2 regions of the Kineococcus esterisolvens genome follow, and region 2 is predicted to be linked to the other one. Evidence: riboswitches for the same ligand, from Rfam matches in the RefSeq annotation. Region 2 holds a riboswitch; the other holds the start of a gene.
What was found. A riboswitch is a leader RNA that binds a small molecule or an ion and turns the genes downstream of it on or off. The one in region 2 is predicted to bind thiamine pyrophosphate.
Positions count from the first base shown of each region.

Region 1: it holds a riboswitch for thiamine pyrophosphate, as region 2 does, so the genes downstream of both, thiO (glycine oxidase ThiO) here and ACRYR8_RS20030 (ECF transporter S component) in region 2, are expected to answer to the same signal.

Region 1 covers NZ_JBJLRI010000018.1:19,937-24,426, forward strand. Annotated here, with positions in the region: gene ACRYR8_RS08280 (thiazole synthase) at 1-301, opposite strand, end outside; gene thiS (sulfur carrier protein ThiS) at 331-564, opposite strand; gene thiO (glycine oxidase ThiO) at 561-1,736, opposite strand; TPP riboswitch at 1,727-1,836, opposite strand; gene thiE (thiamine phosphate synthase) at 1,868-2,560, shown strand; gene ACRYR8_RS08300 (potassium channel family protein) at 2,587-3,354, opposite strand; gene ACRYR8_RS08305 (hypothetical protein) at 3,540-3,722, opposite strand; gene ACRYR8_RS08310 (STAS domain-containing protein) at 3,755-4,102, opposite strand; gene ACRYR8_RS08315 (winged helix-turn-helix domain-containing protein) at 4,304-4,490, shown strand, end outside.
Region 2 covers NZ_JBJLRI010000106.1:3,913-8,402, forward strand. Annotated here, with positions in the region: gene ACRYR8_RS20005 (GntR family transcriptional regulator) at 1-77, opposite strand, end outside; gene ACRYR8_RS20010 (DMT family transporter) at 178-492, shown strand; gene ACRYR8_RS20015 (NAD-dependent epimerase/dehydratase family protein) at 594-1,562, shown strand; gene ACRYR8_RS20020 (DUF4235 domain-containing protein) at 1,623-1,916, opposite strand; gene ACRYR8_RS20025 (hypothetical protein) at 1,932-2,072, opposite strand; TPP riboswitch at 2,125-2,229, shown strand; gene ACRYR8_RS20030 (ECF transporter S component) at 2,279-2,893, shown strand; gene ACRYR8_RS20035 (ATP-binding cassette domain-containing protein) at 2,886-4,427, shown strand.

The sequences.
Region 1 (4,490 bases), on a different contig from region 2:
CCTCCAGCTTCACCCAGTCCGTGCCGAGCGCCTCGCGGCCCAGTCGCGCCGTCAGCAGCGCCTCGCGCGCGGTGCGGCAGCCGGCGGTGTTCGGCAGCACCTGGACGCCGGCGCGCTCGAGAACGTCCAGCAGGGAACCGCGGGCGGCCGGGTCGACGCGCCGCAGCGCCACCGTCGTCAGTTCCGTGCCGGACGCGCGCAGGGCGCGTTCCAGCACGTCGTGGTTCGCCGCCCCGCCCGTCCCGGTGACGAGGCGGGAGCGGAACTCCCGGCCGGCGAGCACGAACGGGTCGTCGTGCAGCGTCCCGGTGCCCTCCGTCGTCGGCGCGCTCACCCTCCCGCCACCGCCTGGAGCACCTCGAGGCGGTCTCCCGCGGCGACGGGCGTGCGTGCCCAGCGGCCCGAGGGCACGACCTCCTCCGACAGCGCGACCGCGACGCCGCGGCCGGGTTCCAGCGACGGGGCGAACCGCGCCACCACCTCCGCCACGCTGGACCCCTCCGGCACGCGCAGCGGTTCCCCGTTGACGAGCACCTCGACCTCCCCGCTCGAACTCCCGGTCACCGGGCCCTCACCTCCTCGCGGGCCGCGGTGCGCGACCCGAACCTCCCCGGGTCGCAGGCCGCGACCTCGGGCGGGACGTCCTCGCCGGCGGCCAGCGCCGCCACGGCGTCGGCCGTGATCCCCGACAGCAGCACTCCGTTGCGGTGGTGCCCGGTCGCCAGCAGCAGGCCGGGCACCTCGCCGAACCCGATGAGCGGCAGGTTGTCGGGGGAACCCGGCCGCGAGCGCGCCAGGACCTCCACGAGTTCCAGTTCCGCCACGCCCGGCACGAGCGCCTGCGCGTCGCGCAGCAGGTCGTGCACCGCGCCGGCGGTCACCGCCTCGTCGAAACCCCGTTCCTCCGTGGTGGCCCCGACGACGAGCTCCCCGCTGCGGCGGGGCACCAGGTACACGTCGCGGTCGCGCACCACGCCGCGGACGGTGCGCGTCAGCAGGTGGCCGGCGGGGGGCATCCGCAGGCGCAGCACCTGCCCCTTCACCGGGCGCACCGGGGCGTGCGGGTGGGCGCGCGCACCGGTCGCCAGGACGACCAGGTCCGCGCGCAGCACCGCACCGCCGGCGAGCCGGACCCCCGAGGCGCGCCCGTCCTCGACGAGGACCTCACCGGTCTCGGCGACGTGCTCGACGCCGCGGTCCCGGGCTGCCGCGCGCAGCGCCCGCAGCAGTTCCCGGGGGTCGACCTGGTGGTCGCCGCGCACCAGGGTTCCGCCGCTGACCCCGGGGTCGAGCAGGGGTTCCAGGCGCCGGCACTCCCGGCCGGTGAGGGCGCGGACGTCCAGGCCGAGGCGCTCCTGGGCGCGGCGCACGTCGGCGAGGCGGGCGCGGTCACCGGCGTCCAGCGCGACCACCAGCGTCCCGCAGGCCCGGTACCCGGTGGGTGCACCGCCGGCGGCGCGCTCCACGTCCGCGACGTACCGGGGGAAACCCGCCGCTGCGAGCAGGCCCAGTTCCAGCAGTTCCCGCTCGCCGTGGTGCAGTTCGCTGACGGGGGCGAGCATCCCGGCCGCCGCGCGCGAGGCGCCGCCGCCGGGCACGGGGTCGACCAGCACGACCCGGTGGCCGCGCCCGGCCAGGCGCCACGCGCACGCGGCCCCCACCACCCCGCCGCCGAGCACGACGACGCGGCCCGGGACCGCGCCGTGCGCGGCCGGGGAACCCCAGGGGGGAACCACCAGCACTCTCCCTTCGCCGGCACTACCCGGAGCAGGTTCGACGGTCGGCGAGTGCGCTCGCCCTCTCAGCCCGCGATCCCGGGCTCCCGTGGTGCGGTCACCATACCCCCGCCGCTGGCACACTCGTCCAGGTGCCGAACACCGGGGAACCCCAGCAGACGCGAGAACCCCTGAACCCGCGCGAGGCGCTGCGCGCCGCCCGCCTGTACCTGTGCACCGGCTCCCGCCGGCGCGAGGGCGACCTGGAGCAGTTCCTCGACGCCGCGCTGGGCGCCGGGGTGGACGTCGTGCAGCTGCGCGAGAAGGGCCTGGAGGCCGCCGAGGAGCTGGAGCTGCTGGAGGTGTTCGCGGACGCGGCCCGCCGGCACGGCCGCCTGCTGGCCGTCAACGACCGCGCGGACGTCGCGGCCGTCGCCGGTTCGCACGTCCTGCACCTGGGGCAGCGGGACCTGCCGCCCGCGGCGGCCCGCCGGCTCGTGGGCGCCGGCACCCTGGTCGGCCGCTCCACCCACTCCCCCGAGCAGTTCGACGCGGCGGTCGCCGACCCCGAGGTGGACTACGCGTGCGTGGGCCCGACGTGGGCGACGCCCACGAAACCGGGACGCGCCGCGACCGGCCTGGACCTCGTGCGGCACGCCGCGGTGAGCGCGGCCGGGACGCCGTGGTTCGCGATCGGCGGGATCGACCTCTCCACGGTGGAGGAGGTCGTGGCGGCGGGTGCGCGCCGGGTCGTGGTCGTGCGGGCGATCACCGGCGCCGACGACCCGGCCGCGGCGACCGCCGAGCTGCTGCGCCGCCTGCCGGAGCCGCTGCCCGCCGCCTGAGCCCCGGTGCCCCCGGGCGCCGGGGCTCAGGGGGTGCCGGGGCGGGGACGGGCGGCGAGCTCCTCCCGCAGCCGGCCGACCTCCTCGGCGAGCCGCTGCACGTCGGCCCGGGTGGCCTCGGCGTCGGCCCCGGAGGTGTCGCGGACCTCGTCGAGGAACCACGACGCCAGCGACCCGGTGACCACGCCGACCAGGGCGATGCCCGAGAGCATCAGCCCCACCGCGACGGCGCGGCCGGTCGCGGTGACCGGGGAGTAGTCGCCGTACCCGACCGTGGTGATGGTGGTCGCCACCCACCACACGGCCTCGCCGAAGGTCGTGATGGTCGCCCCCGGGGCGTCCCGCTCGGCGTCCAGGACCGCGCAGGCGGCGCTGAAACCGATGAGGATCGTCGCGGAGGTCACGAACAGGCCGACGCGGCCGCGCAGCCGCGTGCCGGCGCGCTGGTTCAGCAGGCGCAGCACCGTCACCAGGCGCAGCAGACGCAACGGCTGCAGCATCGGCAGCACCAGCAGCAGCAGGTCCAGCGGGTGGGTCGCGACGAAGCGCGCGCGGTTCCGGCTCAGGGCCAGCCGGAGCAGGTAGTCCACGCCGAACGCCGCCCACGTGAGGGTCCGCACGACGTGGCACGCGGTCCGCACCTGCTCCGGCAGCGCGGGCTGCAGGATCGGCAGCGAGTACGCCACCAGCCACAGCACGGCCACGACCGTCGCCAGCCGTTCGCTGCGGTGCGCGTAGGCGCGGTACCGGGCGTCGGCCCGGGCGTCGCGCGGATCGGTGGTCGCTGTGCTCACGGCAGCCTTGCTAACGGCGCCGCGGCGGGCTGTCCATCCGGGCTGCCGTCGGCACGTCCGGGCGGGGGCGCCCGCGGCCGGTGGCGCGCGGGGTCGTCACCGGGGCGGGGGCGGGGCTCCGTCGACCCGCTCCCGTCCCGGTGCTCCCGGTCGACCCCCCGACCGGGGCCTCACCGCACCGGTGCTCAGACCGGCGCGACGAGGGGTTCGGCGGAGCGCGCGTGCAGCTCCCGCAGGTCGGCGACGCGCCCGGCCGCGACCTCGGCGGCCTCGGTGTCGCCGCGGACCTCGGCCGCGCGCTGCTCGGACAGGGCCAGCTCCACCTGGGCGGTGAGCTCGGCGGTGAAGGTCGGGATGGTGGGGGTCACGGTGGCTCCTCGGGTCGCTCCGTCGGTGCGGGTCATCGGGTGGCCGGCTCGATGTCGAACAGGGGCGCCAGGCCGGTGCGGTGCAGCACGTCCAGGTCGTCGCGGCCCAGCCCGCGCAGGACGACCCGGCCGCCCCGCACGCGGCAGCACCGCTTGGCGCGCAGCAGCAGGGCCACGACCACCGAGGACAGGTGCTCCACGCCGGAGACGTCCACCACGAGGGTGGAGGTCCCGGAGTCCAGCGCCTCGCCCAGGCTGCGGCGGAGAGCGCCGACGCCCTGGCGCAGGCAGCCCTCGTGGAGCGCCACCACGGTGACGCCCTCCTCGGTCGCCGCCGTCGTCGCCCCGGCGGTCCTGTCGCGGTCGAGGACCTGCACCACGCCCACGCTCCCTCCCGGTGCGGCCCGCACCGGGAGGTGCGGGACGTTGGCCGCCCCGCCGCTGCCGTGCGGGGCGTGAGCAGAACTCTGACCGAGGCGTGTTGCGTTTCCCCGGTCGTCTCCTTTGCGGTTGCGTGACGATCCGTGATCGGGCCACCCCCCGGTCGGCGCGGGGCGGTGCGGCGCTGGCAGCATGCCGACGTGTCCACGCACGTCCTGGTCCTCGACGACGACGACGGGATCAGGACGTCCCTGGCGCTGGCGCTGGAGGACGAGGGCTACCTGGTCACCGCCTGCGGCGCCGCCGAGGACGCCCTGGCCGCCGTCGTGCGGGGCCCGCAGCCCGACGTCCTGGTGGTCGACCTCATGCTCGGCGGCATCGACGGGT
Region 2 (4,490 bases):
GCGTGGATGAGCTCGCGCCGCGTCTGCAGCTCGATGGACCCCAGCGCGTGCAGCGACGACTTGGCTCCGGGGGTCACCGGCTCAGGGTATCCGGGGCGACGTGCCGCCCCCGCCCGTCCGGAGCGGTCGCCGGGTCCGGTAGACGTGGGGACCTCGCCCCGCGTCCAGGAGGTCTGCGTGCACTGGATCGTCCTCGTGCTCTCCGGTGCCCTCGAGGCGGTGTGGGCCACGGCCCTGGACCGCTCGGAGGGCTTCACGAAGCTGTGGCCCACCGTCGTGTTCGCCGTCTCGGTCGTCGCCAGCATGGCCGGGCTGGCGTACGCGATGCGCGAGCTGCCCGTGGGGACGTCCTACGCGGTGTGGGTCGGGATCGGCGCCGTCCTGACGGTGGCGTACGCCATGCTCACCGGCGCCGAGAGCTTCTCCGCGCTCAAGGTGCTGTTCCTCGCCGGGATCGTCGGCTGCGTCATCGGGCTCAAGGTCGTGCACTGAGCGCTCCAGGCCTATCCTCGGCTCGCCACCGGTCACCGAGGGCGGCGTACGACGACGGTGTCGAGGACGGGAGTGGGCGCGTGGCGCTGAAGGTGCTGTTCATGGGGGGCACGGGGATCATCAGTTCCGCGTGCGCGGCGCTGGCGGTGGAGCGCGGGGTGGACCTGACGGTCCTCAACCGCGGGGGCACGGCGTCCAAGCGCCCCCTGCCCGCGGGCGTGCGGCAGGTGACCGCTGACGTCCGGGACGTCTCCGCCGTGCGGGAGGCGCTGCGCGGCAGCGAGTTCGACGTGGCCGTGGACTTCCTGGCGTTCACGCCCGAGCACGTCGCCGCCGACGTGGAGACGTTCCGCGGGCGCGTGGGGCAGTACTGGTTCGTCTCCAGCGCCTCCGCCTACCGGAAACCCGTGGGCCACCTGCCGATCACCGAGTCCACCCCGCTGGCGAACCCGTTCTGGCAGTACTCCCGCGACAAGATCGCCTGCGAGGAGCTCCTCGCGCGGGCCTACCGCGAGGAGGGGTTCCCCGCTGCGGTGGTGCGTCCCAGCCACACCTACGACCGCACCTCGCCGCCCGTGGACGGCGGCTGGACCGTGGTGGAGCGCATGCGCCGCGGCGCGCCCGTCGTCGTGCACGGCGACGGCACCTCCCTGTGGGTGCTGACCCACCACACCGACTTCGCGAAGGGGTTCGTGCCGCTGCTGGGCGAACCGGCCCTCACCGGTGACGCCGTCCACATCACCTCCGACGAGGCGGTCACGTGGGACGCCGTGCACCGCGCCCTGGCCCGCGCCGCCGGAGCGGACGAGCCGGTCCTCGTGCACGTGCCCTCCGACGCCATCGCCCGCGACGACCCCTCGCGCGGGCCCAGCCTGCTGGGCGACAAGGCGCACTCGGTCCTCTTCGACAACACCAAGCTCAAGCGCCTGGTGCCGGGTTTCGCGGCGACCACGAGCTTCGCCGCCGGCGCGCGCGAGATCGTCGAGCACCACGACGACCACCCCGAGCTGCGCCGCACCGACCCCGACGCCGACGCCCGTCACGACCGGCTCGCCGCCCGCTGGGGCTGAACCGCCCCGCGACCGGGCGCGAGCGCACCCGGTCGCGGGGAGCGCCCGGCCGGCCGCGCGTCAGGAGGTGCGGACGTCCTGGCCGCGCTGCAGGCCGGGGGGCTGCTCACCGGTGGCCTTGCGGTACCAGACCGCCGCCTGGCGCTCCACGAGCAGCCGGCTCAGGCCGATGATGGCGCCGGAGGCCAGCGCCCACGCCACGGCCTCCTTCCACGCCACGTCCGGGTCCTCCGGGTTGGCCGGTGGCGGCGACTTCGTGACGCTCACCCAGATCTTCTTCGTGAGGCGGTTGGCGACGGCACCCGCCGCGACGGCGGCGCCGGGGCCGACGAGCTTCCAGACGATGGGACTCATGGCGTGCACCCTGCCCTACAGCAGGTCCAGGAACCACCGCAGCACCGGCGCCAGCGCCGTGGCGGTCGCGCCCACCAGGGCCACGACGAGCACGACGGTGACCAGGCGCACCCCCCGGGAAGGGCCGCCGTCCGGTCCACGCAGGTGTCGCAGCACACCCCCATCCTGCTCGCCCACCGCGGGGGCGGGGGAGCGGGGTAGGGTTGGCGCCGAACGACAGGGGAGCGCCGCAGGGCGCTGAGAGTGCGGGCAGCCGCAGACCCTCGAACCTGACCCGGTTAGCACCGGCGTAGGGAGTCGGGCGATCCTCGACCCGTGGCCACCGTGGCCGCGGGTCCCCCTCCTGCACCCAGGAGGCCACCGTGAGCACCACCCTCGGCAAGAGCACCGGACGCCGCCCCGCCGGCCGCTGGCGCACCGTCGACCTCGTCACCAGCGCCGTCCTCGGCGTCGCCTTCGGCGTCGTCTTCTGGGGCTGGCACTTCGCCTACAGCGCCCTCGACCCGTTGTTCGCCCTGTTCCCGCCCGTCGCGGGCCTCGTCAGCGGCGTGTGGCTGCTGCCCGCCGTCGTCGGGGCCCTGGTGGTGCGCCGGCCCGGCGCCGCGCTGCTGACCGAGCTGGTCGCCGCCAGCGTCGAGGCGCTGCTGGGCACGCAGTGGAGCGCCGGCGTGCTCGTCTCCGGCGCCGTGCAGGGCCTGGGCGTGGAGATCGCGGTGGCGCTGTTCCTGTGGCGGCGCTGGACGCTCGCCGTCGCGGTCCTGGCCGGTGCCGTGGCCGCCGCCGCCGAGTCCGTCTACGAGTGGTCCGCCTACTGGGCGGCGTGGAGCTGGGACTGGAAGCTCGTCTACGCGGGCTTCTTCGTCGTCTCCGGCGTGCTCGTGGCGGGTCTGGGCGGCTGGGCCCTGGTGCGGGCCCTGGCGCGTTCCGGCGCCCTGTCCGCGTTCGCCGCGGGCCACGAGCACCGCACCCGTGGCTGAGGCGGCCGGCGCGGCACCGGCCGCCCTGCGGGTGCGGGGGCTGAGCGTCACCCCGCCCGGCGCCGCGCGACCCGTCCTGGACGGGGTCGACCTGGACGTCCCCGCCGGCCAGCGCGTCCTGCTCGCCGGGCCCAGCGGCGCGGGAAAGTCCACCCTGCTGCGCGCCCTGGCGGGCGTGCTGGAGGAGGGGCCCGGCGGGGAGCCCGTCGCCACCGGCGAGGTCCTCGTCGCCGGTGAGCCCACCCGTCCCGGCGCCGCCGGCCTGCTGCTGCAGGACCCGCAGGACGCGGTCGTGGCCGCCACCGCCGGGCGCGACACCGCCTTCGGGCCGGAGAACCTCGCGCTGCCCCGCGAGCAGGTGTGGGAGCGGGTGGCCCGGGCCCACGCCGCCGCCCGCTTCACCGCCGGGCGCGGGCGGGAGGTGGCGACCCTGTCCGGCGGCGAGCGCCAGCGCTTGGCGCTGGCCGGCGTCCTGGCGCTGCAGCCCGGCGTCCTGCTGCTGGACGAGCCCACGTCGATGCTCGACGCCCCCACCGCCGAGGCCGTGCGCGCGGCGGTGCTCCGGGCCGCCGCGGGGCGCACCCTCGTCGTCGTCGACCACGACCTGGCCGGGTGGGCCGGGCACGTGGACCGGGTCGTCCTGCTGGGCCGCGACGGCCGCGTCGCCGCCGACGGCCCGCCCGGGCGGGTCCTCGTCCCGGGAGCGGGCGAGGGGGAGCTGTGGCTGCCCGGTGCGCCGGAGCCCGAGCCCGCCGCCGTGCCCGCGGGACTGCTCGCCCCGCGGCTGCCGGTGACCGGCGACGTGCTGCGCGGTGCGGGGCTGGGGCTGGTGCGCCGCCGCCGCGGGCTGCGGCCCCCCGCCCCCGCCACCGTCCTGACCGGTGTGGACGTGGACGTGCCCGCGGGGCGGGTGACCCCGCTCGTGGGGGTCAGCGGGTCCGGCAAGTCCTCCCTGCTGGGCGTGCTCGCCGGGCTCACCCGCCCCACCGCCGGGGAGCTGCGCGCCTGCGGCGCCCTGGCGGGCGGGGTGCGCCCGCAACCGTGGCGGTGGCGCTCGCGGGAGCTGGCCGCGCGCACCGGGTGGGTGCCGCAGACGCCCGAGCACGCCTTCGTGCGCACCACCGCGCGCGCCGAGGCCGCCGCCACGGCGACGGCCCTGGGCCTGCCCGCCGCGCACGCCGACGCCCTGCTGGAGCTGCTGGGCCTGGCGCACCGCGCCCGGGTGGACCCGTTCCGCCTCTCCGGCGGGGAGCAGCGCCGCCTGGCCCTGGTGGGGGCGCTGGCGGCCTCCCCGGCGGTGCTGCTGGCCGACGAGCCGAGCGTCGGGCAGGACCGGCGCACCTGGTCGGTGGTGGCGGGGCTGTTGCGCGCGGCGGCCCGCGACGGCGCCGCGGTCGTCGTCAGCAGCCACGACGAGCGCCTCGTGCGGGTCGTGGACCCGGGCGGCGACGGGGCGGTGCGCCTGCACGCCGGCCGGCGCGTCGCCGCCGCCGTGCCCGCCGCCGTGCCCGCCGCCGCGGGGAGGGCGTCGTGAGCGCCGACCCCGCCGTGCGCGCGACCGCGCCCGCCGTCGCCCACGCCGATGTCCACACCCCTG